4 regions of the Paenibacillus sp. FSL R7-0179 genome follow, and region 2 is predicted to be linked to each of the others. Evidence: riboswitches for the same ligand, from Rfam matches in the RefSeq annotation. Region 2 holds a riboswitch; each other region holds the start of a gene.
The links. Region 2 has a riboswitch for thiamine pyrophosphate ahead of MKX63_RS26365 (ABC transporter ATP-binding protein). Riboswitches for the same ligand answer to the same signal wherever they lie in the genome.

Region 1 (7,334 bases), on a different contig from region 2:
CTCGAAGCCGCCGAGGCCGATCTTCGCCAGCCAGTGGCGTGCCGCCTCACGGGCCTCCCGCTTGGGGGCGCCTTGCAGCTCGGCGCCAAGCAGGACGTTGTCGAGCGTGCTGCGCCACGGGAACAGCGCGGGCTGCTGCGGCATATAGCTGATCTTGCCGCGCTGCCCGGTCACCGGGATGCCGTCCATGCTCACGGTTCCGGTATCCGGCAGCGTAAGGCCGCCGATGATATGGAACAGCGTGCTTTTACCGCAGCCGGACGGGCCGACAATGGAGACGAACTCCTGCGGCTCCACGGTCAGGGACACCTGATTCAGCACCTGCGTCTCCCGGCGGCGGTGCGTGAATGACTTGGAGATGCCGCTGACTTCAAGCGCAGGCGGCACACTCTGAGTACGCAGGCGTCCATCTACGTTCGCCTTCTCCAGTTCAATCCTCGTAAGCTCAGACACTTCGTCCAGCCTCCTTCAGTTTTATTTTGGTTGGTCCGTTTTGGATGATCCTCCCGTGCTTCTTAAGCATCCTTGCGCGGCTTCCAGCGCACCAGCCATCTCTCCAGCAGGGCAATGAGCGCGAATAACACGAGACTTAGCAGCACGATGATGGCGATGGCCACGAACATCCGGTCCGCACGGTAAGAGGACTTCTGCAGCAGCATATAATAGCCGATCCCTCTGTCGGCGCCGATCCATTCGGCCACCACTGCGCCCATCACCGCATAGGTGGCGGAGATTTTGAGCCCGGAGAACAGGGAGGGCAGGGAGCCGGGAAGCTCCAGCCGGGTGAAGATCTGCCACTTGCCCGCACCGGCCATCTTCATATAATTCAGCATCACCCGGTCGCTTTGGGCTAGCCCGCCCATGGCTGCAACAGCTACGGGGAAGAAGCAGACAAGGGTGATCAGGATAATTTTGGGCAGCAGACCGAAGCCGAACCAGATAATCAGCAGCGGGGCAAGCGCAATGGAGGGCACATTCTGGCTGAGGATCAGCAGCGGATAGATCGCCCGCTTGACCCAGGGCAGCAGGTGCAGCAGCAAGGCGGTGAGCAGGCCGATGCCTGTGCCGACCGGGAAGCCGATCAGGGTCAGCCGCAGCGTGGCGGCGGTGTGCTCCCAGATCCCTGAGGCGTTGTTCTTCGACTCACGCGCGATATCCGCGGGGCTGGGCAGCTGGTAAGCCGGGATGTGAAACAGCATGACCGAGAGCTGCCATATCCCGACAAAAAAGAGGACCGCCACAAAGGGCGGCCACACTAGCTTCCAGGTGCTTCTCACGGCCGGTATTTCTCGGTCAGCTTGTCCATGCTGATGCCGACCGGATTATGGGCAATCTTGATCTGTGAGATGACACTCGGACTGCCGGAAGCGACCAGCGCCTCATGCATGTCACGGACGATATCCAGCAGCTCGGACAGCTCGCCTTCCATCGTGGTCTCCAGCGGATTCACCTGATGCTTCACGCCTGACTTCTGAATGACCTCAATGGCCTTGTCCACATAAGGGATGGAATCCTCGTTGTTCGGTGTCTTGGGAATTACTTGAATGCTCAGCAATGTATTAGCCATGATGAATCCTTCCTCTCCAAATTAAGTATAAGATTCCCGCCATGCGGGTTCATTATGATTCCGGCAAAAATTCATTCGTAAACGTACTCTCCGCATCCAGCGGTTTATCCAGCAGCTTCAGGCCGTACATCCAGTCGGCGTAATTCTTCCAGATCTCAAGCTTCTGCTCCCCCCAGCGCGGGGCGTCGTCTTTGTATTTCGGGCTAAGCCATTTCTGGCTGGCCAGCACCAGCTTGGGATCAAGGTCTGGTACAGCGTCCGACAGGACCGTCGCAGCTTCTTCCGGGTTATCGATAGCGTACTGATAGCCCTTCGACGTAGCCTTCAGGAAGGCCTTCACCACTTCAGGATGCTCGGCGATCTCCTTCTCGCTGGTCGTCAGCACCGGGGTGTAGTAATCCAGCTGCGGAGCGTAATCCTTCAGATACAGCATATCCAGCGGCTCCCCGCGCAGCTCGGCCTCCACACCGGTCCAGGCATAGAAGATCCAGGCGAAGTCAATATCCCGCTTCACGGCTGTGAAAAAGTCCGCTTCGCCGATATTCACCAGCTTCACCTTGGAGACATCCCCGCCTTCGGGGTCCATGATCGCTTTCATGGCAGCCTGCTCCGCAGGGGAGCCCCAGCCTCCGTACGTTTTGCCTTCGAAATCCTTCGGCGTCTTAATATTGCGGTCCTTCGGAGCCGCGAACCCGGAGGTATTATGCTGAATGATGGCAGCAATCGACACCAGCGGCACATCCTGCAGACGGGCCAGAGTCAGGGCTTCCTGGGCGCTGATACCGAACTGGGCTTCGCCGGAAGTGACCATCGTATCGGACCCGGCAGCGCCGGGCTGTACAATCTGTACGTCGAGACCTTCCTCTGCGTAATAACCCAGCTCCTTGGCAGCATACAGGCCTGTATGATTGGTGTTTGGCGTCCAGTCCAGGGCAATCTTAACCTGGGTTAGCGCCTTAGGTGCATCCGTGGGTGCGGCTGCGGCTGCATCAGGTGCAGCTGTGCTGTTTCCTGCAGCAGGTGCGCTGGCCCCCGCATTGCCGCTGTTGTTCCCGCCGCCACATCCTGCTACGGTAAGCAGCAGCATGGAGCTGAGCAGGAGTAGTGCTGTTTTTTTGACTCCCATTTCTCTTTCTCTCTCCTTCCAGCAACCCCTGGTCTTCAGAGCTTACAGAAACCGTATTCCTGTACATCCTTAGAATCAAAAAAGCGTCCCGAAGATCGGGACGCCAGTGACTTGCGTGAGGGGACTTCAGCTTCAGTACCGCTTAGGGGCACTGTGCCGAATGAAGATTCCTACGCTGGCATTATCCAGATCAGGTATAAGGGTCAGTATCTTGTGGGATACAATCTCAGCCGGCCAATTCCAGCACCCCTGGTTCTATAAAGTTCACGGGTATTGCTATGTTCTTACGGTGTATTATAGACGGCAGTCCCGCCGTTGTCCACCCTCATATCTTAATCCCTCGTATAATGCCGCTTCTTGCGGCGGCTGCGGATGCCGTTCCAGATCTCTCTTACCGTTAGGCCGATACTGACGGTGATCCCCGAGAAGGTCAGGAACAGAGCCAGATACTCGAACGCGGAGTACTCCAGCATTTTGCTCCAGTCAATCTGTCCCTTCAGATCCTCGATCACCTGATTCATCCCGTAAATCCCGCTGATGACCGTGAACACGGTGAGCACCATCAGGAGCGTATCCCGCCGTTTGGCCTGGAATTTGTCCTGATACTGGAACAGGTCATTCAGCGTCATTTTCACCTCATCGAACAGGGCATCATTGCCATACACCTTACGCAGCTGAAAAAAAATCTCACGTCCCTGCGACTGCGAAATCAGCTCCAGGAAGTAGAATTTGGCCGAGAATTTGTTGATCAGGAAGATCAGATTCTCAATCTCGTCGTTATCGTGGTTGATGCGCAGCCGGGAGTGGAGGTTGGCGAGCTTCAGCAGCACGATTTTGTGGAAAATACTCAGCAGCATTCCGTAATAATACTCGCCGTACATCTGGCTGATCAGGCCTGCGGCAATCTCCGGCCTCGCCCGGCTCACGCAGCAGAAGGTCTGCTCATTGGTCATGTAGTAGGTGTCCGGCCCCCAGCGGCTATAGCAGTGCTCCCGGGTGTACTGCTTGATATAGTCCGGATCACTCGCACTCATATAGGGGCTGCCGTCGATGTTCAGACCGTCCACCTGGGAGGCCCGGTAGAGCAGCTCGACACTGATCTCTTCCTCGTCCTCCGGGAGATTAACGCCGTAGAAGGCCTGCACCAGCATCCGTTCATCGACGAAGAAGGGCAGGGTCTCGAAATAATTGCCGTTCGTCTCCGCAGGATCGAGATACGGCTCAAGCCCGGCTGCCAGATGCCTGAACACGAAATCCTCCACCCGGGCAAAAGACTTCTGATGACAATGAATGAAAGTATGCTCATCCTGAACACTTACATCCTCCAGATTGCGGAAGCGGTCGGCGAATTCCAGCACCATGCTGAAGGGGAGATTCTCCTCCTCAATAGCGACTCTTACCGTCAGGAAGCCCAGCTCGAACGGGCAGAGGAACACATCGGTCGACAGCACGCGGAAGGGAACCGTCTGGAAGGGCATTTGCAGCCCGCACAGCAGATCGTTAGCCCGGGAAAAGCGGCGGAAGGAATCCCTGTCCTTCTCACGCGGAAACAGGACATGGGCGGCAAACGGAAGATAGCTGCGCTCCATTTTCTCATGGGATACACAGTGATTCTCCCCGTAATAGGCATGTTCCAGTTCCTTGTTCTCCAGAAAAAAACGCGTAAATCCATCCTCCTGAAGGCTCTCAATCAGCTCTTGATCGACTTCCGCCTTAATTGAAAAGGGGAAAATGAATTGCAGTAAGGCGGTATGCAAAGTGGGCTCAGAATGCAGTTCAGCCATGTGTGGGTTCCATCCTTATTCACAGAATATGGACCTTGTAGTTTACATTTACCCTATTCTCCAAGCGGTCACGCTCAGCACGAATAACAGCGCGGCACAAGCGGCCGAAAGTCCCGAGGTCTGGGCGATCTGCAGATGATCCATGGACCAGCCGGTCCAGATTAGTTTTTTCAAGGATAAGACTCCTTATTAATCAATTTATGAACAGATGGCGGGATTCAGAATGAACGGGAAGGGTACACTATATTAGGCACAGGTTAATCATAAATCCAAACCGTGGACGTGAATATAAACTTATATTCACATGAATTTGAAGGGAGCTGTGACGTCAATGGACAACAAAGAGCTGGAGAAAACAATCATACAGGTGCTGGACGACAACAGGTTCGGTTCCTTCGGCACGATTGAGGCCGGTAACAAGCCTAAAGTGCGTTATATGGCAGTATTTCATGACGGGCTGTCCATCTATCTGGCAACTAACCGCAAGACTCATAAGGTAGAAGAGCTTCAGGATAATCCGAATGCTTGTCTCTTGCTCGGCTATGAACAGGGCGGCGGCAAGGATGTACTGGAGATCGAAGCAACGGTTGCTGTAACGAAGGACGACAGCTTGCGCTCTAAGGTATGGAATGAGTCCCTGGAGAAATGGTTCAAGGGGCCGGATGATCCCGATTATGTCATTCTTGAGCTGTCACCTTCACGGATTGAATATATGGGCAAGAACGGCGGGCATGGGGTATGGCAGTCTTAAGTATATAGTCCGGCAATCCGGGCCTCTTAGGAACCTTCAAGGTTCATAGGGGGCTCTTTCTGCTGCGGCTTTCCGCATTGTGCCTTGTGCCGGAGGAATCATGCTATAATGACCTCAGGTTATCGACATCATGAGGCGGAGGGATTGCCATGAACTGTGTTGATTGTGCTGACATCGACCCGATTGAGGATCAAGGGGAGCTGAAGCTCCGCCCCTGCTCCGATCCGCTGGCTGCTGCCATCCGAAATGCCGGTTATGAACTATATCAGACAAGCAAGACCTGTATCATTCCATATCATCGTAAGGAAGAGCTGTTGAAGCTTATAGAAATGCTGGTGGCAGCTAAGGACATAGCGGATTCCTTAGCGGTATGCGTTAAGAGTAAAGGTGCCCCTGAGGCCCCGGACCGGTGGCTGACCTTCGATCAGCTGAAGGTCCGCTTCGCTAATGAGAATCTGGTGTCCATCATTATGAGCCATGATTTCTGCAGCCACATGCAGCCGATTGTGAATTTCAGCGAGGAGATTGTCGGCTTTGAATTTCTGCTGCGCCCGCTGCCTCAGGGCAGTTATTTTCAGCCCTATGAGCTGTTTGAGATTGCCCGGCGGACAGGGTTTCACTCCTTCCTTGACCGGGCCGCCCGGATCTCGGCGATAGAGACCGGCAGTAAGCTGCTGCCCAAAGGCATCAAGCGGTTCATTAACTTCCTGCCCTCTTCTATTTATAATCCCAAGTATTGTCTTACGCATACTTTTGAGGCGATCCGGAGACTGGACCAGAATCCGGAGGATTATGTATTTGAGGTTGTGGAGACGGAGCAGATCAGCGATATTCCGCATCTTCGCGCCATCTTCGCCGAATACCGCCAGCAGGGGATGCGGGTTGCGCTGGATGATGTAGGCGCGGGCTATTCCACCGTTGAACTAATGTCCAGCCTCCAGCCCGATTATGTCAAGGTGGACCGCAGTCTGATCAGCTTCTGTGACCGGGATGAGGGGAAGCAGCGGATTCTTAGGGAGATTATCTCCAGGGCTGGAGAATTCGGTGCAAGCCTGCTGGCCGAAGGCATTGAACGCCGTGAGGAATTCCTGGTCTGCCGTGATCTGGGCATGGATCTGGGACAAGGCTATCTGTTCGGGCTGCCGGAGGATAAGCCGCCGGGACGGTTCGGAATTACAGCCTGAATAGCAAGGATGATTCTCCTCGAATAGCGGCAGTCTTGAGGTCTGCCGCTATTCGGGGATTTGTTGCGCCATTTGAAGCAAGAAAGGACGGTTAACAACGTGAGTGTGACCCTATTGTACGTAGAAGACGACCGGGAGATCGGCAGTGCCTTGGCGGCTGATCTGAGGGAAAGGGAATATGCTGTTCGCTGGCTGGAGAGCGGAGACGGGGCGCTTGAAGCCGCAGAGGGCTGCCAGCTTGCGATTCTGGATGTGATGCTGCCGGGGCTGGACGGCTTCACCGTCGGCCGGCGGCTGAAGCGGGCCTATCCGGAGCTGCCGGTACTGATGCTCTCGGCGCGCACCTCCATTGATGATAAGCTTCAGGGGCTGGACTTCGCGGATGATTACCTGACCAAGCCGTTTCATCCCGATGAGCTGGCGGCGAGAATCGAGGTTCTGCTGAGAAGAAGCGGCGCTGCCGCGCCCGCTCAGTTCACGCTTAAGCATCTGGTTGTCAGACCGGGAAGCAGTGTGGTCACGGAAGCTGCGACCGGACGGGAAATCATGCTTACCGGCAAGCAGTTTCAGATCTTCTCATATCTGCTGCGGCATCTGGGCCAGATTCTGACCAAGGAGCAGATCTATGAGGCGGTCTGGGGGGAGAGCTACATTGAAGGCGACAAGACGCTGATGGTACATATCCGTTATCTGCGTGAGAAGCTGGAGCTTGATCCGGCCGCGCCGGAGATTATTGAGACGGTCCGGGGGATCGGCTACAGGGTGAGAGGGTGAAAGGGGCGGGGCGTTTCAAGCTGCTGCACCGCTCGCTGCTTTTTCGTTATCTGCTCATTATCGTAGCTGCACTGCTGTTCGTGCCCGTTGTTATTCCGCTGACGATTGCCGTGTACAGCATCTTCGGGGGGATTACTCATACAAGTCC
Region 2 (7,334 bases):
ACCACGCGGATAATGTCACTGCTGAACAGCATCCCTGTCTTAATGGCATCCGGCGGCAGATCACTGCCGATCGAATCCAGCTGGGCCGCAACGGTTTCCGGCTCCATCGGATAGACTCCCTGAACACCAAGTGTGTTCTGGGCAGTGAGTGCAGTAAGTGCAGACATGCCGTACACTCCCAGCTCCTGAAAAGTCTTCAAATCCGCCTGGATCCCGGCCCCGCCGCCGCTGTCAGAGCCGGCAATGGTCAACGCTTTGCGTATGCTAGTCATCTTGTTCTCTCCTTTGGGGTGCACGTTTTAGGCTTCGAGCAGCTTCAGCCGTGAGCGGCTGCTGTATTGCTCCGGGGTCACCAGCGCCAATTGGTTCAGGAACCCAATTTGGAAGCTGCCCGGACCTTGGTCTTCAGCCGCCTCAGCAGCAAGCTCTGCTGCCACGCCGTAGAAGGAGAGGGCCTCGGCAGCCGCCTCAAGCACATCGCCTCCGCATACGGCAAGAAATGCACCCACCACAGCACTTAACAGGCAGCCGGTTCCGGTCACCCGGGTCAGGATGGAGTGCCCGTTGCTGGCGATATAAGTGCTCTTGCCGTCTGTGATGATGTCTTCCTTGCCGGTGATAATTACGACACAATTCAGCTTCTGCGCCGCCTTATTCGCTAGAGCGACTACATCGCCTTCGCCTGCTCCGGCATCCACGCCTTTGCTTGCCCAGCTCACCCCGGCTACATTGGCAACCTCGGCCACATTGCCGCGAAGCGCTGTAAGCTGAAGCTCACTGAGCAGCTTAGCCGTAACATCGGTGCGGTAGGCGGTAGCCCCGGCTCCAACGGGATCAAGCACGAGCGGCACATGGTGGCGGTTAGCAGCCTTGCCGGCTTCGATCATGGAAGCAATGGCGGCTTCATTCAGTGTGCCGATGTTCAGCACAACCGCCCCGGACATGGCGGCGACATCCGCTACTTCTTCAATGGCATCGGCCATGAATGGCGAAGCTCCCAGAGCCAGCAGCCCGTTCGCAGTGAAGTTAGCAACTACGATATTCGTGATATTATGCACCAGCGGGTTCGCCTGGCGTACTTTGGACAGATAAGACATATGAATTCCTCCTAAAGATGTAATTAAAAATTAATAAAAGCATTCTTAACATCCACTTCTCCAGCCAGCAGGCCGTTCTCGCTCAGCCACTGGTTCACCTTCTCCCATGAGGCGCTGTCCTGGTAGCCGAAGGGCTGGGAACCGGCATCCATCAGCGGCAGCAGGATCTCCAGACTGCGCTTCTCAATCTTTTCATCCAGCGGGGCGGTGTCCTCCTGATGGGCGAGCAGCAGCTTCAGCGCTTCATCCGGGTGACCGGCTACATACTGCTGGCCTTTTCTGATAGCATCCACGAATTTCTGATAAAAGCCCTGTGAATCCTGCAGTCCCTGCTCACTGGCGACCAGCACCAGCTCATAATAATCCGGGACCCCGTAATCCACGGGATTGAAGGAACGGACCGGATGGCCTTCCTGCTCCAGAATCAGCTGCTCATGATTGATGAACCCGCCCATAATTCCATCTACCCGTCCGGTGGAGAGAGCAGGAATCAGCTCAAAGCCAACATCGACCAGCTTGAGGGAGGAAGGGTCCCCGCCGTCGCTCTTGACCATCGTATTCAGCATCGCTTCATATAACGGAACGGAGGAATATCCGGCTTGTCTGCCTGACAGCTCTCCCGGGCGGGTAATGCCGCTGTCTGCGGCTACCATGAGATGATTCAGCGGGTGGCGCACCAGCGCAGCGATCGACTTGACCGGAATCTGCTCGCCACGTGCCATCAATACCTGCGGCTGATAGCTGAGTGCCAGATCCACCTTTCCCGCCGCCACCAGCTTCAGTGCATCATTGGTATCGGCCGGCATCTGAATCTCAACCTCCAGACCTTCCGCAGCGAAATAACCTTCAGCCTCTGCCGCGTACAAAAAAGAGTGAACAGCATTGGGGTACCAGTCGAGCATAATCGTAAGTTTATGGGCTCCATCTTTAGCCTCAGCCCCTGCCCCAGAGGTGGCGGTAGTAACAGCCGGAGAGCCGGAGGCCGCCGGACTATTCGTATTGGCGCAGCCTGCCAGGACAGGCAGCATACAGAGCAGCAGAGCGGACAGCAGCATGGCTGGCCTTGAGATTGCATGGTACAGATAACGGGTATAGCGGATAGTAGTCATGAATAACGTCCTCTTTTCTTCAGAATAAACTTCTCCAGCGCGGCGACTGCCAGAAACAGCAGGATACCGAGTATAGATAACAAGACAACAGCAGCGAACATCTTGGCGGTCTGGAGATTCCCGGCCATTCTGCGGCTGAAATAGCCCAGCCCTTCGCTGCCCCCAAGCCATTCCCCGATCGTTGCGCCAATCACACAGTACACTGCCGACAGCTTTAGCCCGGAGAAAAAAGAAGGCAAAGCCAGCGGAACGCCCACCTTCCTTAGAATCTGCCAGCGGTTCGCGCCGTACGTCAGCAGCAGCTCCCGGTAGGCGTCTGTATTCTTGGACAAGCCATCATAGGTGCCAATGACCACCGGAAAGAAAGCGGTCAGGAAGACAACGGCGACCTTGCTCCATAAGGTGTAGCCGAACCACATGATGAACAGGGGCGAGAGGGCGATCAGCGGAACCGTCTGGCTGATAATCAGCAGCGGATACAGCGCCTTGGCCAGCGGACTGAACAGGTGCATGGCGGTTCCCAGCAGGCTGCCGCAAATCACCGACAATGCGAAGCCTGTGAGTACCTCCAGCAGTGTAGCAGGCAGATGCACCCCGAATAACAAGCGGCGTTCCTCCAGTAAGGCCTTGCAGATGGCGGACGGAGCCGGAAGGATGAAGGGAGGAACCAGCCCCAGGCGGGCTACAGTCTCCCATACCGCAAGCGTCAGCAGAGCGAGAAGGACAGCCGGAGCGTAATGCTGGAGCAATCTTCTAGGGGCGGCGGTTCTCATATAGCTTCAGCTCCAATTCCTGGCGCAGGGCGGCGAACTGCGGTTCATAGTTCAGACTGTGATGGCGCGGACGGGGGAGGGCGGTTGAGAATTCCTGCATACCGCTGCCCTCCCGGCCAGTCATTAGATAGATTCTGTCACTAAGCAGGAGCGCCTCCTCCAGATCATGGGTGATGAACAGCACTGTCTTGTCCAGCTCCGCCCATAACTCCAGCAGCCAGCGCTGCAGCGAGCGCTTCGTAATGGCATCAAGCGCCCCGAACGGCTCATCCAGCAGCAGCAGGTCATTCCCGGCCGCCACGGTGCGGAGGACAGCCACACGTTGGCGCATTCCGCCGGACAACTCCTGCGGATAAGCTCCTTCGGTCCCGTCAAGGCCGAAGCGCTGCAGCAGGGTGCGGATCTCGGCCATAGCGGCTGCTTTGGGACGGCTGCGCTTGAGCTCCCAGGGCAGCAGACAATTGTCCATTACGGTCCGCCAGGGTAGGAGGAGATCCTGCTGCGGCATGTAGGCGACACTGCCCAGTCTCTTCGCTGCTGCAGCGGACTCGGCTCCGTTCAGCATAATCCTGCCGCTGCCGGGCTCCAGCAGACCGGCGATGATTTTGAACAAGGTGCTTTTGCCGCATCCGCTTCCGCCTACGACAGATATGAATTCGCCGCGCTGCACATTCATGGATAGCCCTGAGAAGACGGGGGTCCGGGATGAACCGGTCCCGAAGGCATAGGACAGATTGCTAATGTTGATCATAAGACTATGTATGAAGCCTCCTCGGATTGAAATATTTACTGCGCTGAACACCAAAAAGCCCCATTCATTCCCGGAGGCAATGAATGGGGCGGAAGGTACAGTCAGCTGCGGCCCTGTGACGGGAACCACTGATACATTCTGCTCCACTTCCCTCCGCTGGTATGATCCAGATCAGGTTCAAAGGGTCCGGAGCTTAAGCTCCGTCTCAGTCGGCCGACTCCCCTAGTGAATAATGCTGCTATTAAATTCGTAATTGCTACTTAATATACCACAAATTCCCCTCTTGTAAAGAGCAGGCGGTCAGCGTTTTGCCAGTCCGGTCACGAACAAAGCGACGATGCCCCTGGAGATGTCGAGCTTGGAGGAGTGGTGCCGCTTCTGCTCATACAGGTACAGATCGGGACTGAGGACAGAGATTAAGGCCGTAGCCGCAAAGGCCGGATCAATGTCAATAATCTCACCGCCCGCCGCAGCACGCTGCAGCAGCTCTGTTATCATCACCCCCAGCCGCTGGAAAAAAGGATGCTCAAACTGGGTCAGCTGCTTCTTGCCGGTGAACTCGGCTTTGATCATATTCAGCAGCTCGGCATATTGCTCAATGAAATCGGCAATCTGCTCAATGCTGCTCTGCAGCTGAGCTAGCGCCGGAGCTTCACCGGCACTGGCAGCGACCTGCTGCTCCAGACTGGACAGGAATTGATCTGCGCTGCCCTTCAGCAGGGCAGAACAGATCTCACCCTTGTCCGTGAAACGGCGGTACAGGGAGCCTTGCCCTATACCTGCCCGCTTGGCAATGCTGTACATGCTGACCGCCTCAAGTCCGCTCTCGGTGAATAACTGGCGGGCAGCTTCAAGAATCCGCTGTACATAAGGATCGGCGGACTCCGGCGGGGAGGATTCTATGGCTTGCGGAGCTGACGGAGGGAGCTGTGCAGCATCGGTGTCTGGCTTGTTCATGAGGACCCCTTTCAGAAATGAATCAGTGATTTACAGAAAAACAAATAAAAGAATTGACACAACGGACAATTGTCCGTAGACTATGAATTGCAATTACGGACAGTTGTCCGTTCACTCATTATATAGAACAATCTGCCCGCAGGTCAATGTAGAACGCGGACAGCTTTAGGAGGAGAAGAGACATGGATCAGACCTTGAAGCAGGAAGCCGATTTCCGGCTGTCCAGCATTCTGGTTCCGCTGCTGGCCATTATTGCAGGCGTATTTATGGTTGTGCTGGACAGTACGGCAATGAATGTAGCCTTGTCCAGGCTGGTAGTGGATTTCAAGACGGATCTGCATACGCTGCAGTGGGTAGTTACGGGTTATATGCTGGCTCAGGCTTCCGTTATCCCGTTGTCAGGCTGGCTGTCTGACCGGTTCGGAGCCAAGACAGTCTTCCTGACGGCGGTCATTGTGTTCACGGTAGGCTCGATTCTGTGCGCTACACCAAGCAGCGCCGAATGGCTGATTGTGTTCCGGGTCATTCAGGGACTTGGCGGCGGCTGTGTGCTCCCTGTCGGGATGGCCTATGTGTACAGACTTGCTCCCAAAAGTAAGGTTGGCGTAGTCATGGGCATTATGGGCATTCCCGTTCTGTTCGCACCGGCTATTGGTCCGGTATTGTCGGGCTGGCTGGTTGAATACCATTCCTGGCGCTGGATCTTTCTCATTAATATTCCAATTGGCATCATTGCGGTGCTGATTGGACTGCGCAAGCTGCCGAATGCGGCGAAGAACAGCGTGCCCGGCATGGATAAGTTCGGTATGGTTCTGGGTCCGCTGGCCTTTGCTTCGTTAACCTACGGGGTTAGCCAGGGCGCCCAGAGCTGGACCTCCGAGAAAACGCTGATCGGGCTGCTGCTGGGCGCTGTGGCGCTGATCGCTTTTGTCATCGCAGAGCTGCGCTCCAAGACACCGCTGCTGGAGCTGCGGATTCTGAAGTCCGTAGATTTCACGACAGGAATCATCGTGCAGTGGATCGCCCAGTTCGGCTTATACGGCGCGTTATTCCTGCTCCCGCAATTTCTGCAACAGGCCCGCGGCTTCGGTGCATTTGATACCGGTCTGACGCTGCTGCCGCAAGCGATCGCTTCCGGGCTGATGATGCCGATTGCCGGGATACTGTTCGACCGGATCGGTGTGCGCTGGCTCGTGGTCTGCGGCCTTAGTCTGGTCTCCGGGGCGTTATTCCAGTATTCGCATGTAGACCTTACCACGCAGAGCCGGGACCTGATCCTTCCGCTGATCATGTGCGGGGCGGGCATGGGGATGATGATGATGCCGATGAACACGCATCTGCTCAACAAGGCGCCTAGCCACCTGGTGAACCGGGTAACCTCGCTGACGAACTCGATGCAGCAGGTAATTACTTCGCTGGCCGTTTCGACGCTGGTTACCATTCTGACCGCAAGAACAACGGCGCGTGGCATAGAGATGCAGGAAGCGGCGGCGGCTGCCGGGAAAAGTTCCGCAGGCGCTTCACAGCAAGCGTTGCTGCTGGCTAAGCAAACCGTATTATCGCAGGGCTTCGCGGACACGTTCCACATTATGATGTTTGTCGCGCTTGGCGGTGCGGTCCTTGGACTGCTGCTGCGCCGGGGCCGCCATTCTGGAACAGAACGTTCTAAGGAGAAGGCAACGCCAGAAATCATGCACGTATAGTAATACCCATATAGAAGCAGAGCTTATGTTGTCCATAGAGCAGCGATTCTCCTTTTCCGGGAGGGTCGCTTTTTGTGTTGCAGGAGCAGAATTTGGGGCAAGCTAAGCTATGGGAAATCAATATACGGTGTCTATAAAGAAGATACGAGAGGGGATTCATCGAATGAAAAAACTTAGTCTGACTATTATGCTGCTCCTGACCATAGTCACGGCTGCGGCTTGCGGAAGCAACAATAATGACAAGACAGCAACGGGCGGCAATACCGGGGCTGAACCTACGGCAGCGGCTACAGAGGGCGCAGCTTCCGGGCAGCAGAATAGTCTGGAGGCCGTCAAAGCCAGCGGCAAGCTGCGCATCGGAACAGAAGGAACCTACGCACCGTTCACCTTCCATGATGCGGACGGCAAGCTGACGGGCTTCGATGTCGAGATTGCCGAGGAAGTGACCAAGCGTTTGGGTGTGAAGCCGGAGTTCATTGAGACACAGTGGGACGGAATTTTTGCCGGGATGGATGCGAAGCGCTTCGATGTGATCTTCAATGAAGTCTCCATTACCGATGAGCGTAAAGTGAAATATGATTTCTCCGATCCGTATATTGTCTCCAAGGCTGTGCTGATCGTTCCTGAAGATAATCAGGATATCAAGACCTTCGCTGATCTGAGGGGTAAAAAAGCCGGCCAGTCGCTCACCAGCAACCTCGGCAAAATCGCCACAGACAACGGTGCCGAGATCGTATCCACCGAGGGCTTCAATCAGGCGATTGATCTGCTGACCTCCGGCCGGATCGATGCTACCGTCAATGACGGCTTGTCCTACCTCGACCTGAAGAAGCAGAAGCCCGGTGTCAAGATCAAGAAGGTGGATGAGATTGCCGAAGGCTCGCATAGTGCTGCAGTTTTCCTGAAAGGGAACGACGAGCTGGTGCAGGCAGTGAATGAAGCGC
Region 3 (7,334 bases), 910 kb from region 2:
TCCTGCAGAAGGAAATGGGCGTGAACAAAATCCGCTTCCCGGAAACATCCGGTATCGGTATCAAGCCTGTATCCGAGGAAGGCTCGAAGCGCCTTGTTCGTTCAGCAGTAGAGTATGCAATCAAGCACGGACGCAAGAGCGTGACTCTGGTACACAAAGGCAACATCATGAAATTCACTGAAGGTGCCTTTAAGAACTGGGGCTATGAAGTGGCTGAACAGGAGTTCGGCGATAAGGTCTTCACCTGGAACCAGTACGATGTCATCAAGGAGCGCGACGGTGAAGCGGCTGCGAATGCTGCCCAGAAGGAAGCCGAAGCGGCAGGCAAGATCATCGTTAAGGATGCCATTGCGGATATTGCTCTGCAGCAGGTATTGACCCGCCCGACAGACTTCGATGTCATTGCGACGCTGAACCTGAACGGTGACTATCTCTCCGACGCACTGGCTGCCCAGATTGGCGGCATCGGTATCGCTCCGGGAGCGAATATTAACTATATTACGGGACATGCTATTTTTGAAGCTACACATGGTACGGCACCTAAGTATGCTGACAAGGATGTAGTGAATCCGGGCTCTGTTATTCTTTCCGGCGTCATGCTGCTTGAGCATCTGGGCTGGCAGGAAGCAGCTGACCTGATCTACAAGGGAATGAGTACAGCGATTAACAACAAGACGGTTACTTACGACTTTGCCCGCCAGATGGAAGGCGCCACTGAGCTGAAATGCTCTGCTTTTGCTGACGAGATCATCAATCATCTGTAAGCAGGCTGGGCCCGTAAATATTACAGATATAAGCTGCACATCCGTGTAGCTTATATCTATGTAGCCGCCTGTAGACTATCATGCGGCGCTCGACCAGTCCGCTGATTCGGTCCACGCGGTGACTTCCTCTGTAACCGTGTAACCCCGGCAATCTGCCGGAGCCCCTCAAATTGAAAATGGAGGAGATTACGATGGGTCATATTTTCTTTTTTCTGCATATGATCGGAACGCTGGCGCTTGGCTTCTATCTGGTGCTGCCGTTTATCTTAAGCGGGACGGCTAAGCTGTCCTCCCCGGCTAAGGAAGGCACGCTCAGTGCAATCGGTGGTTTCAACCGCTTTGCCCAATACGGGCTGGTGATTCAGCTGCTGACCGGCGGCTACATGATGACCAAGGGCGAGTATTCTGTACCTTGGATGATCATTGTTACGGTGCTTCTGCTGGCTATGTTCGCGTTCGGCGGAATTATGACCAAGCCTCTGCGCCTTGCTGCGGCAGGCATGAGAGAGAACCGTGATGTCTCTGCGGAGACTGCCAAGATCCGTACCATGAGTCTGCTGCTGATGGTCTCGCTGGTCGTCATGATCTTTTTCATGGTGTATAACACAATTATCTAATGAACCTGCTGCCGGATGGGTAGTAGGGTGCTTACAGCTCTGGAAGCCTCGGCCTCCAGGGCTGTTTCGTATGTCTGGAAGCACATTGCTGGAGATTGTTCCCAACGGCCGTGGATTCCGCTACACTGTGATTAGGTACTTAGTTCATTTGGGATCACATACATAGGAGCGTGGCAGTAATGATTGGAAGAAAAATAGTAACGGTGGGGCTAAGTCTGGGCTTGCTGCTGGGTTCATCCGGGGTTATATATGCGGCAGCCGATTATGAAGGACACTGGGCACAGAAGCCGATTAGCCTCTGGCTGGAAAAGGGATGGCTGAAGGGATTCGCGGACGGGTCAGTCCGGCCGGATCAGGCGATCACCAGAGCGGAATTTATCAAGTTGATCAACGGGTTCGCCGGGCTGACGGCGGAGAGCAAGGTGAAGGCCGATTTCAGCGATCTGCCTAAGACGGACTGGGCCTACGAAGAAATCTCTAAAGCACTCGATGCGGGCATTATTAAGGGTTATGGCGGCACGATTCGTCCGGGCGATCCCGTTATGCGCCAGGAGGCGGCGATTATGGTGAGCAGATTGCTGCATTATGAGACGGGGAGCACGGAGGTATTATCCATGTTCAGTGATAAGGATCAGATTGCAGGCTGGAGCCAAGCCGATGTCGCTGCTATGATCAATGCCGGAGGAATGAGGGGATACCCGGACGGACGGTTTGCTCCAAAACAAGCGATGACCCGGGCCGAAGCGATTGCACTGCTGGATTACTACAACGTCACAAGCGGCGGCTTGCAGAGTGTAACTATCAGCCGTTCTGAGGGGCTCGGAAGCTTTGAGCCGGGAGCCATCAAATACTATAACAATGTCACCGTATCCGGCTATGATGTGCTGCTGCAGAATCTTAAGATATTTGGAGACCTGGTCTTGGAAGGAATTGGCAACGGAGAGGTGGACTTGGACAGTGTTGAAGTGTTAGGGAAGGTCATCATACAGGGAAGCGGAGATCCCTTAGTGCAGCTCAAGAACACAACCCTGAACCAAGTGATTGTGCAGAAGAAGAGTGGAACTGCCCGCCTGGTAACCGAAGGTGCAACATGGGTGAAGGCGGTGTCGGTACAATCTAATGTGATTCTGGAGGAGGATGAGGGTACCGGTGCCGGGTTCACAGATATTGATCTGCCATCCGGCCCTGCAGCCGGGCTCGCAGTGATGCTTAAGGGCAATTTCGGAGACGTGAACGTTGAAGCCGATGGACCCAACCTCCACCTGCAAAAAGGCTCCATACGCACGGTCAAGACCGCTGCCTCTGCATCAGGACTTAAGATGGAGCTGGATGAAGGCACAACGGTTACTCAGGCTATTCTGAATACGTCAACGAAGGTTACGGGAACAGGCAGAGTTCTGGATGTAATTGTGAAAGAAGATGAATAGAATCCTGAATGAAAAGTTGCTCTTCTAAAGGGCGTCATGCGGAGCATAGAAGAATGTATGCGACAAACCGAATATATTTAGCATGATGATGCTCCTTAAGTGTAGCATAAGGTCTCAGCATCTCTCCCCAGTCTGGTTCTATATCCCGTTATGCCCCAGGTACTCCCGGTCCAGTATTGCATAGAAGTATTGGTTGACCCACTGGTTGTTCCAGTGTATTTCTTCCCGGAATACGCCCTCGCGGACCATGCCTAACCTGTCCAGTACCTTGATGGATGAGGTATTGTATTCATTGCACATAGCCACGACTCTGTGGGCCCTCCATTCTTTAAAAGCAAGCTTCAAGGCCAGCTGAGCCGCTTCGGTGCAGTAGCCTTGCCCCCGGTATTCAGGGAAAAGGCTGTAGCCCAGCTCCCAGCTCTCGCGCTCTTTTACATACCAGTGCAAATGCACTTCACCTGCAGGGGTTGCCTCCGGGGAGGCGAGCCGGATCACGAATTGTTTGTACCAGTCGCTATGGATTCGTTCCGCCACGGTCTTCCGGACTGCCTCCTTGTCGGTTGGAATCATATCCTCGAAGGGCCAGAGTGAGGCGTTGGTTTCAAGCGTTGTGATGAAATCGATATCGTCCGGGGTGACCGGAGAGAGTGAAATTCTTGCGTTCATTTTGCAAAACCTCCTGTTAGTATGATTTCGATCCTACAGATGTCACTATGCTGTGTTATGGTGCCGAAGCGGCCATTAACAATCCCGATGCTTGTATGATGCAGCGGCGGCCGTCCGGTTCCATCGATTACCGTTCCGTTCACCAGCAAGAAGCGCTCATTTCCCATGATAGAAGCGTCCCCTCCGTTAAGGTAGTTGTCGTTCCTCACCAAGTATAGGGCTTTCCCCTTAGCGGATATAGATAATATTCTCTTTGGAAACGTTCGTTGCATACTGTACTAACGTCCCGCTAGAGGTGCCGGTGAATGAAGATTAGCTGTTTGGGCGGCTGCCAAGTGTGGTAAGTAACATAACGTACAGCCAAGCAGGCACACTGCCTGATGCATAAACACCAGACCTTAAGCCATGCTAACATGATCAATCAACATTACTGTGGACAGCGAAAGGAGAATGGATTATGCCAGACACTAACAAACAACCTGTCAAAACCCTGCCCCCGCAGGTACAGGATCAGCGCCCCGGAATTGAGAGTGAGATGAACCCGCTCCCGGAGTTTGAGACCCCGGCGTACAAGGCCGCAGGCAAGCTGCTGGGCAAGGCCGCGCTTATTACCGGAGGCGACAGCGGGATCGGGCGTGCGGTTGCCGTTCATTTTGCCAAGGAGGGCGCGGATGTGGTGATCTCCTACTTGAACGAGCATGAGGATGCGGAAGAGACCAAGCGCCAGGTGGAGCAGGAGGGCAGAAAGTGTATTCTGATCGCCGGGGACATCGGGGACGAATGCTTCTGTCAGAGCTTGATTCGTCAAACGGTTGAAGGACTCGGCAAGCTTGACATCCTAATCAACAATGCGGCGGAACAGCATCCGCAGGACCATATTGAGGACATCACAGCGGAGCAGCTGGAGCGCACGTTCCGGACGAATATTTTCTCCATGTTCTATCTGACCAAGGCAGCCATGCCTCATCTTAAAAAAGGCGCTACGATCATTAACACCACTTCCATCACGGCGTATCGCGGCAGCCCGCAGCTGCTGGACTATTCGTCCACCAAGGGAGCGATTCTCAGCTTCACCCGTTCGCTGTCGATGAATCTGGCCGATAAGGGCATCCGCGTGAACGCGGTAGCGCCCGGACCGATCTGGACCCCGCTGATTCCGTCAACCTTTGACGCGAAGAAGGTCAGTGAGTTCGGCGGCACCCAGCCGATGAAGCGCCCGGGACAGCCTGAAGAGCTGGCACCGGCTTATGTATACCTGGCCTCGGACGATTCCTCCTATGTGAGCGGACAGGTGATGCATGTGAACGGCGGCGAGGTTGTCAACGGCTGATGGGTGCTGGATGCAGATTTGTGTGCAACATATAAATTCTATTTTAAAAAAGCCTAACCGCTTGCCGGCAGGCTTTTTTTCTGCGCTTGTAACTATTACAATATATTTCCGTCTATTTAGATAATTGGATATGAAAAGGGGATTGGGATGCTTAGAAAAAAAGGATTCATTCTATCGGCAGCGGGGATTTTTGTTTTTCTGGTAGTGTTCATTTATTTGACTCCTTTTGCAGGGAGACTTGTGGCAAATACAAGGTTGGAAGGATATGCAAAAAGCATTGGGATTAGAATTACACAGGAATCGCCGCCGCTACCCCTTGTTACTTCCGGTAAAACCCAAATTCCAGTTACCCAAGGCAGCTATTGCTGGGGGAATTTAGGATGTGCGGATTATACAGGAGGACAATCCATGGTACAGGGGGTTACTCCCACTGTTATAGCCTCTGGGGGGAAGATCGATGTTGCTTTTACTTATAAACCGGCACCCGATGAGGTAAACGTTCAGCAATTTGTCGATGATAAAGAAGTGCAAATTCCATTGAAGAACGGCTCTTTTAATGCTCCAAAAGAACAAGGCGTTTATTACTACGGCATATCAGCATTCTGGACAACCGAGGATGGTAAATTTTCAGAAGGGAGTTCATCTGTGGTTTTTGTAATTGAAGTAAAATCTACGAAAGAATAGCTCTAACAGGAATTATATGCTAATATACAACAAGCAAGACGAAACAACCGCATATGAACGATCACTAGGGGTGCCGCAAGGCTGAGACGGGCGTAGTTGTCCGGACCCTTTGAACCTGATCTGGTTTATACCAGCGTAGGGAAGTGGAGAACGAATATTGCAGCGGGGTACACGGCTCATCCCGGTATTCCTGCTTATATTCCAGACTGCTTCCTTATGGGAGTGGTCTTTTTTGTGTTGGCGCGCGGTTTAGAATGAGCTGGAACAGACGGGAGGGGAAGGGATTGTACAAGATTCATGCGGTTTCGGATGGGCGGCTAATGCCTGAAGCGCTGGCGGAATGGGCCGTTGCGGTACATTCTATGGTGGATTATATCCATCTCCGCGAAAAAGCCATGTCCGCCCGCGAATTGCTGGCGGCGGCGCAGCAGATGCTTCAGGCCGGAGTACCGCCATCGAAGCTGGTCATTAATGATAGGATCGATGTTGCCCTGGCCGCCGGGGCAGGCGGTGTACAGTTAGCCTGGCATAGCCTCCCGCCAGCCGCAGTGCGCGGCCTTGCACCGGGCCTGCGGATCGGCAGATCGGTCCACTCGCAGGAAGAGGCGGCGGAAGCTGGAAGGCAGGGAGCAGACTTCTGCCTCTACGGGCATGTATTCCCTACGGCCTGCAAGCCCGGACAGCAGGCGCGGGGACTTGCGCAGCTGGCCGAGGCTGTCCGCTGGAGCCGCATACCGCTGATTGCGCTCGGCGGGATTACCCCGGGCAATGCCGGAGCGGTGCTGGCTGGGGGGGCGGCTGGCATTGCGGTCATGTCGGGGATCTGCGGAGCCCCAGATCCGGTGGCAGCGGCCTTGGCCTACAGGGAAGCGGTTCACAGGGCGGCAGAGCAGGCCGAAACGCTGGATATGACTCAAGCACAGGGCACAGCAGGAGGTGAACAGGCATGAATGTGACCGTTAACGGGAAGAGACAAAGGATCGGGGAGAGCTGCCGGACACTGGAGGATCTGCTGGCCCGGCCCGAGTGGGCCGGTAAGCTGGTAATTGTCGAGCTGAACGGTGAACTTGCCGGCAGAGAGGTTTATGGAGAGACACTGCTTAGCGAGGGGGACCGGGTGGAGCTGGTTCATTTTGTAGGCGGAGGCTAAACACAAAGACTTATCCCAGGAGGCGTTAAGATGCAAGATCCATTGATGATTGGCGGCGTGACTCTAACCAGTAGACTATTCATTGGCACCGGAAAATACAGCCGTAACACCCTCATTCCCGAGGTCATTACGCGATCAGGCTCACAGGTTATTACCGTTGCCCTGCGCCGGGTAGACCCGGAGAGCAGTGACAATATTGTCAGCCATATTCCTTCCCATATGACCTTGCTGCCCAATACCTCAGGTGCGCGCACCGCAGAAGAGGCGGTACGGATTGCCCGGCTGGCGAGATCGGCGGGGCTGGGGAACTGGGTGAAGATTGAGGTCATCAACGACCAGAAATACTTGCTGCCGGATAATATGGAGACCATCCGGGCGACTGAGATCCTTGCAGCAGATGGCTTCGTGGTGCTTCCGTACATGAGTCCTGATCTGTCCGCCGCCCTGCGCCTGAAGGCAGCGGGGGCTGCGGCCGTGATGCCGCTGGGGGCACCGATCGGGTCCAACCGCGGGCTGCAGACCAAGGAGCTGATCCGGATTCTGATCTCCGAGACGGATCTGCCGGTGATCGTGGATGCCGGAATCGGCAGACCGTCCGAGGCGGCCGAGGCGATGGAGATGGGAGCGGCAGCAGTCCTGCTTAATACAGCGATTGCCACCGCCTCAGATCCGCTGCTGATGGCAGAAGCCTTCCGC
Region 4 (7,334 bases), on a different contig from region 2:
CCATCCGCCATCTCGGCATGCAGGATTACTGCTTCTCCGGCTGCAGGCAGCACCCGGCCGCGAACGGCGAACAGACGGCTCAGCTCCCGGACTGCTGTAACGAAGTCCCCCGAGATATCGGTCAGTGCAGCCAGAATCAGATTGCCTAGGCTGTGTCCGGCTAAACCTTCTCCGCTGCTGAAGCGGTACTTCATAATCTGCGCCATCAGAGGCTCAACGTCAGCCATAGCTGTAAGTACGTTGCGGATATCTCCTGGCGGCGGCATCTGCAGCTCACTGCGCAGAATCCCGGAGCTTCCCCCGTCATCTGCGACAGTTACGATCGCCGTGATATCCAGCGGCTTCTCTTTCAGCCCCCGGAGCATCACGGAGAGTCCGGTCCCGCCGCCCATCACGACGATCTTCGGACGCTGTCCTTGTTCTTCAGCCACTATTCATCCCTTCTCTCATCAATGCCGGTCGCGTTCGGAATCCCGATGGCTGACTGCTACCGTTTCCGTCTCGCTAACCCCCAGCATTTTGCCCAGGTATTCGGCGATGGCTACCGAACGGTGCTTGCCGCCGGTACAACCGATGCCGATAATAATCTGGGATTTGCCTTCCTTGCGGTATTGCGGAATAAGGAATTGAAGCATATCCAGCAGCTTGGTCAGGAATTCTTGCGTTTCAGGCCATTTCATTACGTAGTCGTACACCTCGTTGTCTTGGCCTGTCTTGGGCCGCAGCTGGTCCACATAATGCGGATTAGGCAAGAAGCGGACGTCGAACACCAAGTCAGCATCGATCGGAATCCCATACTTGAATCCAAAAGAAGTAATGTTAACCGAGAGGGTGCTTTTCCCGAGGTGGGAGAAGCGAGACACTATTTTTTCTTTGAGCTGCACTGGCTTCATGCTGCTGGTATCCAGACACAGGGTAGCCGAATTCTTCAGCTCCTCCAGCATCTGGCGCTCCATGCGGATGCCGTCCAGCGGCATGCCCTTGGGAGCAAGCGGATGATGCCTCCGGCTCTCCTTGTAACGCTGTACAAGCACCGAATCTGTGGCATCCAGGAAAAGGATCTCACACCCGATCGTTGACTCGTCCTTGATATAGGCCAAGGACTCCGACAGGGCGGTGAAGAATTCACGCCCCCTGAGGTCGATGACCAGCGCCACCTTGGCGATTTTACCCTTGGACTGTTCAATCAGCTCTGCGAATTTCGGGATTAGCACAGGCGGAAGATTATCGACGCAGAAGAATCCCAGATCCTCCAGGCTCTGCACGGCAATCGTCTTGCCCGCACCCGACATGCCTGTAATGATAATCAGGGTGGCATGGGCGGGCAGGGTTTGCTCGAGGTCGGTCATTACAGCATCCCTCCCTATGTTTAGTATATGAATAATTCCGGTCTTTTAAGAACGCAGGAGCAGACCTGCCGCACCAATAATACCGGCGTCATTGCCAAGTGCTGCAGGTACAATCGTAACACCGGTTTGCAGTGGGGCAGGTGCCAGCTTAGCGAACACCCGGCGGACTTCATCGAACAGGATGTCGCCTGCCTTGGAGACCCCGCCCCCGACGATGAATACTTCAGGGTTCAGCACCGCAGCAACGGAAGCCATCGATTTGCCCAGATAGAAGGCTGCCCGGTTCACAATCCGCAGCGCAACCTCATCGCCAGTCTTGGCGGCATCGAATACTTCCTTCGCAGCGATTTTTTCAACGGTGGACAAGGAGGTCCGATCTCCGCGTGCTACAGCATCGTTCGCCATACGGATAATGCCTGTCGCTGAGGAAACGGTTTCCAAACAGCCCATGTTCCCGCAGCCGCACTGGATCGCTTCCAGATCAGGCACTACGGAGATATGTCCCAGCTCACCGGCCAGGCCGGCAAAGCCCTGATACACTTTACCATTAATAATAATACCGCCGCCGACACCCGTACCGAGCGTATAGCAGACACAGTTCTCAATACCGCGGCCTGCCCCGCTCCAGGCTTCACCCAGTGCTGCCACGTTGGCATCATTGTCTATTTTGACTGGCTTGTTCAGACGACCCTCCAGAATGGAGCGGATCGGCACATCTCTAAATCCTATGTTAGGCGCAAGGATGATGATTCCTTCACGAATATTCGTAAATCCGGCCAGTCCCGCACCTACACCAGCCAGTTGGTCCCAGGAATACGGAGAGTCCTCCACAATCTGGCGTACATACTTCTCGATATTATCGATGACAGCATCGACGCCATCCGCAGTCCCTGTCGGACCTTCGTAAGTGTGCAGCAGGCTTCCCTCGGCATTACAGATTCCAACCTTAATCGTGGTACCACCTAAATCCACGCCAACGTAGATATGTTCAGACATGTAACAAGCCACCTTTTTCTATGCTAAAATAGTTAATCCTACGTACCCACTATAATAGAAGCCTCCCCTGCGGTCAAGGAAAGGCGATACACCCGGGTCACGGCGTAGCAAAAAGACTCTCAGGCGCCGCTGCTCGCGTGAAAGTCCAAATGTTTCTTCTATAATAAATATGCTATTCCGACAAAATTCGCTTCTGGCCCTCAAGGGCACGGATCGGTGCGATATTCTGGGTGAATTCCAGCGTCCCCATATAACGGCCGTCTGCATCCCGCACGGCGAAATAACGGATATAGATGAATTTATCCTTAATGTTAATCCAGAAATCCTCGGCATCCTTCACTCCAGCCTTGAAGTCCGCCAGCAGCTTCTCAACAACATGCACGCTTTGCGGCGGATGGCAGTTCTGCACGGTGCGGCCGATGACAGCCTTCGTCCGGGCGAAGATCCGTTCCTTGCCATGCGAGAAATAGCGGACGACATCGTTCTCATCGATAAAGGTGAGATCCACCGGCAGATGATTCATCAGCGTCTCCAGCTGGTGGAGCGACAGCAGTCCGGTCTCGAACCGGATGAAGCCCTGCGGAGACAGGCCTTCCCCTTCTCCCGCCGGAACATCGGCGCCCTCTGGCTCCGCTGCACGTTCCGGTATCCATTCCCGTTCAGGCGCAGTCAGGCAGAAGCCGATTTCATCGCTTTCACGGGCAATTTTGACCCACTCATCCTCAGTCAGCTTATCCAGCGCCATCGGGAGCAGAATATTCTCTTCCTTGAAGATCATCTCATTGACTTCCTTAATAATCTCTTCAAGTGCGGCTATAATTTGCCCGCTGTCCCCGTTATAGGCGCTAAGCGCCTTCTTGGCTTCCTTGATCATATTGCGGATTCCGTCATCGACTCCCCACATTACCTTCGTAGGACCGTAAATGCCGTACTTCTCCAGGTAAGGGAACAGGAGATTCTCCTTGCGGCTGTAATGCTTGTCGAGATCGAGCAGCAGACTCAGGTCCTCCAGCAGCTTGAAAATAATCTCATCGCTCGCGTTTTTCTTGAATTTATCCGCATGCAGCTCCAGCCGGAAGTTGACCAGACGCTCGATTTCGCGGTTCTCCAGCTTGAACGTATGCACGGGATGACCTGGCTGCTCCTCGGGCTTAGAAGAACGGTGAATCTGTTCAATCGAGCCTTTGAAAATAGCCGTATGCACGGAGCAGAGGCGCTGTACTTCCTCTACCGGAATGCCTTCCTCGGTCATCAGGGAGTGCTCCATGGCGGAGATTTCCTCCACCGTAACATCGCCTACCGCCTCTTCAAAACGCGCCTTAACCTCCTCCACGCTTTTGCCTGCATGCAGCTCCTTGATGATCTCTTTCAGCATAGCCTGGCGGCGCGTCTGTTCCGGAATATCGACCTCGCGGTTATTAATCAGTTCGCTCATCGTAATCTCCCCTTCTATTCTATAATCTCGAAACCATGCCGCTGAAAGGCCAGCCGAACGGTTTCCAGCTCTATTTTCTTTAATTTCATTCCTTTGGACAGGGTCATGAATCGTCCTGCAGTCTGCAGCATTCCAGGCTTCGCAATATCACGAAAACCCAGCTCCACCATAATCTCAACAATTTCCGGGTGCCTGGTTACCAGTTCAAAGACCGATTCATCCAGCTTCAACGCTTTGCTCATCCTTTTGCACACCTCACTAATGAGAATTCTTCTCAACTTCAGCTTAGCATAGGGTACAGGGGTGGATTGTGATTGTAATCACTAACTACAAAAAGACTATCCCCGCATGCTATTTAGGTTGGGGGATAGCCTGAGAATGTTATGATTCCGCTGTATTAGCAGCTAAGTTACAGTGATTTGCTCCACCCTATGGGAATTACGGATATCATGCGAAATCCGCATGCTGCAGAATTTAGGACCGCACATCGAGCAGAAATGCGCCTGCTTGGCCCCCTCCGCCGGAAGGGTCTCGTCATGATACGCAAGCGCCCTTTCCGGGTCGAGGGAGAGATGGAACTGGTCGCGCCAGCGGAACTCGAACCGCGCCTTGGACAGGGCATCGTCCCGGTCCTGCGCTCCCGGATGTCCCTTGGCGAGGTCTGCGGCATGTGCAGCAATTTTGTAGGTAATGACCCCTTCGCGCACATCATTCTTGTCAGGCAGGCCTAAATGCTCCTTAGGGGTAACGTAGCATAGCATCGCCGTTCCGAGCCCCCCGATCATCGCTGCTCCGATGGCCGAAGTGATGTGATCATAGCCGGGTGCAATATCCGTAGTCAGCGGCCCAAGCGTATAGAAAGGAGCTTCCCGGCAAATCTCAAGCTGCTTGTCCATATTCTCCTTAATCTTGTGCAGCGGCACATGCCCCGGACCTTCGACCATGACCTGAACATCGTGCTTCCAGGCTAGCAGCGTCAGCTCTCCAAGCGTCTCCAGCTCGGCAAACTGAGCTTCGTCATTGGCATCGGCAATAGAGCCGGGACGCAGGCCATCCCCAAGGGAGAAGGCCACATCATACGTCTTCATAATCTCACATATATCTTCGAAGTGTGTGTACAGAAAGTTCTCCTGCTGATGAGCCAGGCACCAGGCGGCCATAATTGATCCGCCCCGGGACACGATGCCGGTCATTCTCCGGGCAGTGAGCGGAATATAGCGCCGCAGCACCCCGGCATGAATGGTGAAGTAATCCACCCCCTGCTCCGCCTGTTCAATCAGCGTGTCACGGTAGAGCTCCCAGGTTAAGTCCTCGGCTATGCCGTTCACCTTCTCCAGCGCCTGGTATAGGGGCACTGTACCAACCGGCACAGGAGAATTGCGGATAATCCACTCCCGGGTAGTATGGATCTTGGAGCCGGTGGAGAGATCCATAATGGTGTCAGCCCCCCAGCGGGTCGCCCAGCGCATCTTCTCCACTTCCTCTTCTATAGAAGAAGTGACCGCCGAATTTCCGATATTCGCATTGATCTTCACCAGGAAGTTACGTCCGATAATCATCGGCTCACTCTCCGGGTGATTGATATTGGCCGGGATAATGGCGCGGCCCGCAGCCACTTCATCCCTTACGAACTCCGGCCGGATATTCTCCCGGATCGCAATATACTCCATTTCCGGCGTGATGATCCCTTGCCTTGCATAATGCAGCTGGGTCACATTACAGCCTGTATAGGCCCGCCGGGGATTCCTGCTCAGTCCTGGACAAGCTTCGGCGGCAGTCCCTTCTCTGCGGATTCCATTATCCTCCGGCCGGACCGCCCTTCCGGTATATTCCTCCGAATCACCGCGCTCCGTGATCCAGCTTGAACGGTGCGGCGGCAGCCCCCTCCTAATATCTGTCTCCTCTGCGGCATCCGTATAAATACCGCTTGTGTCATAGACACGCAGCGGAGCATTCTCCTCTTCTCCGGCAACGCCTTCGGTTCTGCTAAGGCTGATCTCCCGCATCGCAACCCGGATATCCGGGCGTGAGCCCTCCACATACACTTTACGGCTTGCGGGGAATCCGGACAGATCCACCTCTTCGTTCTTACCCGTTCCTGTCATTTCAATCTCCTCCTCTTCGTTCTGTACAATCATCAGATAAGAGGTTACGCAGCAGATTGAGCTGAAGAATCTATAGATTCTTACAAATCAAAAAGCCGCTCCACCTGGAGCGGCTTTATTAAAGGAACAGCCAAATAAGACTGTATTCAAAAAAGGTCCGACTCCACTTTCCTACGCTGGTATAATCCAGATCAGGTTCAAGGGTCCGGAAATTCAATTTTCCCGTCTCAGCCTATTCAGGCTCCCCTAGTGGGTATCTTATCTAATTAAATACATTTTACCTGTGCGGGTAATTCTTGTAAACCCGTTATTTGTCCAGCGATTCGCTCCAGTCGTGCACCATCGTGCCTTCCAGGAACTTCTCGGCATCCATGGCGGCCATACAGCCGGTTCCCGCTGCCGATATCGCTTGACGGTAACGGGTATCCTGCACATCGCCGCAGGCGAATACACCCGGAATGTTAGTCTCGGTGGTACCCGGGTTCACCACGATATAGCCATTAGCATCCGTGTTAATCTGCCCGCCCAAGAAAGCTGTGTTAGGGGTGTGTCCAATGGCTACGAACACACCGTCTGCCTCTACCAGCTCTGTCTGACCTGTCTCATTATTAAGCACTGTAAGGCCCTTCACTCCGGTCTCTCCTACTGTTACCTCAACAGGTGTGCGGTTCAAGGCCCAGGCTACCTTGCTGTTGTCACGGGCCCTGTCCTGCATGATCTTCGAGGCACGCAGCTCAGGACGGCGGTGAACCAGCGTTACGCTGGACGCAAAGCGGGTCAGGAAGCTGGCTTCCTCCATGGCGGAGTCTCCGCCGCCGACGACGACAATCTTTTTATTACGGAAAAAGAAGCCGTCACAGGTCGCACAGGTGCTGACCCCGCGTCCCACATTCTCCTGCTCGCCCGGGATGCCCAGATATCTTGCAGAGGCTCCGGTTGAGATAATAACCGATTCTGCCTCCAGTACACCCATCCCGTCCACGGTTACCTTGAACGGACGCTGTGAGAAGTCCACCGACTCCACCCAGCCGTTCTTGAATTCAGCGCCGAAGCGTTCCGCCTGCTTGCGCATATTGTCCATCAGGTCCGGACCCAGAATCCCTTCAGGGAAGCCTGGAAAGTTCTCCACTTCTGTCGTCGTTGTCAGCTGTCCTCCCGGCTGCAAGCCTTCAATTACCAGCGGGCTCAGATTCGCACGCGCCAGATAAATCGCGGCAGTCAGCCCGGCCGGGCCTGTTCCGATTACAATCGTTTTGTACATTACATTGGCCTCCTTACAAGTAGGTGTGTGTCTTAGAACAAAAGTAGCTTCAAATACGGGTAGTGGACGGCGAGAAGCCGCCGGTTCCGGGCAGTATCCCCTTGGGTCCGGGAGCAGCCGCAGGCTCCTGCTCTTCGCCGGGCGAACCGCCGGCTTCATTCAGGTTCTCCCCGATCAGCCGCTGAAGG

Region 1: another riboswitch for thiamine pyrophosphate. It lies ahead of MKX63_RS02230 (ABC transporter substrate-binding protein); the one in region 2 lies ahead of MKX63_RS26365 (ABC transporter ATP-binding protein).
Region 3: another riboswitch for thiamine pyrophosphate. It lies ahead of MKX63_RS22435 (thiamine phosphate synthase); the one in region 2 lies ahead of MKX63_RS26365 (ABC transporter ATP-binding protein).
Region 4: another riboswitch for thiamine pyrophosphate. It lies ahead of thiC (phosphomethylpyrimidine synthase ThiC); the one in region 2 lies ahead of MKX63_RS26365 (ABC transporter ATP-binding protein).

Annotation. Positions count from the first base shown of each region.
Region 1 covers NZ_JBBOCC010000001.1:529,110-536,443, reverse strand. The annotation lists gene MKX63_RS02245 (ABC transporter ATP-binding protein) at 1-435, opposite strand, end outside; gene MKX63_RS02240 (ABC transporter permease) at 516-1,277, opposite strand; gene MKX63_RS02235 (thiamine-binding protein) at 1,274-1,567, opposite strand; gene MKX63_RS02230 (ABC transporter substrate-binding protein) at 1,620-2,693, opposite strand; TPP riboswitch at 2,844-2,954, opposite strand; gene MKX63_RS02225 (hypothetical protein) at 3,026-4,477, opposite strand; gene MKX63_RS02220 (hypothetical protein) at 4,526-4,651, opposite strand; gene MKX63_RS02215 (pyridoxamine 5'-phosphate oxidase family protein) at 4,809-5,228, shown strand; gene MKX63_RS02210 (EAL domain-containing protein) at 5,378-6,412, shown strand; gene MKX63_RS02205 (response regulator transcription factor) at 6,512-7,186, shown strand; gene MKX63_RS02200 (sensor histidine kinase) at 7,183-7,334, shown strand, end outside.
Region 2 covers NZ_JBBOCC010000002.1:2,288,273-2,295,606, forward strand. The annotation lists gene thiD (bifunctional hydroxymethylpyrimidine kinase/phosphomethylpyrimidine kinase) at 1-272, opposite strand, end outside; gene thiM (hydroxyethylthiazole kinase) at 300-1,097, opposite strand; gene MKX63_RS26355 (ABC transporter substrate-binding protein) at 1,121-2,206, opposite strand; gene MKX63_RS26360 (ABC transporter permease) at 2,203-2,979, opposite strand; gene MKX63_RS26365 (ABC transporter ATP-binding protein) at 2,960-3,730, opposite strand; TPP riboswitch at 3,862-3,964, opposite strand; gene MKX63_RS26370 (TetR/AcrR family transcriptional regulator) at 4,031-4,687, opposite strand; gene MKX63_RS26375 (DHA2 family efflux MFS transporter permease subunit) at 4,870-6,390, shown strand; gene MKX63_RS26380 (amino acid ABC transporter substrate-binding protein) at 6,554-7,334, shown strand, end outside.
Region 3 covers NZ_JBBOCC010000002.1:1,373,848-1,381,181, forward strand. The annotation lists gene icd (NADP-dependent isocitrate dehydrogenase) at 1-764, shown strand, start outside; gene MKX63_RS22405 (hypothetical protein) at 956-1,381, shown strand; gene MKX63_RS22410 (S-layer homology domain-containing protein) at 1,561-2,808, shown strand; gene MKX63_RS22415 (GNAT family N-acetyltransferase) at 2,947-3,474, opposite strand; gene MKX63_RS22420 (hypothetical protein) at 3,471-3,641, opposite strand; gene MKX63_RS22425 (SDR family oxidoreductase) at 3,932-4,804, shown strand; gene MKX63_RS22430 (hypothetical protein) at 4,952-5,488, shown strand; TPP riboswitch at 5,545-5,647, shown strand; gene MKX63_RS22435 (thiamine phosphate synthase) at 5,773-6,438, shown strand; gene thiS (sulfur carrier protein ThiS) at 6,435-6,638, shown strand; gene MKX63_RS22445 (thiazole synthase) at 6,669-7,334, shown strand, end outside.
Region 4 covers NZ_JBBOCC010000001.1:845,378-852,711, forward strand. The annotation lists gene MKX63_RS03520 (gluconeogenesis factor YvcK family protein) at 1-392, opposite strand, end outside; gene rapZ (RNase adapter RapZ) at 450-1,349, opposite strand; gene MKX63_RS03530 (ROK family glucokinase) at 1,395-2,345, opposite strand; gene MKX63_RS03535 (DUF438 domain-containing protein) at 2,518-3,780, opposite strand; gene MKX63_RS03540 (DUF1858 domain-containing protein) at 3,795-4,022, opposite strand; gene thiC (phosphomethylpyrimidine synthase ThiC) at 4,185-5,885, opposite strand; TPP riboswitch at 6,037-6,143, opposite strand; gene trxB (thioredoxin-disulfide reductase) at 6,193-7,146, opposite strand; gene MKX63_RS03555 (tetratricopeptide repeat protein) at 7,196-7,334, opposite strand, start outside.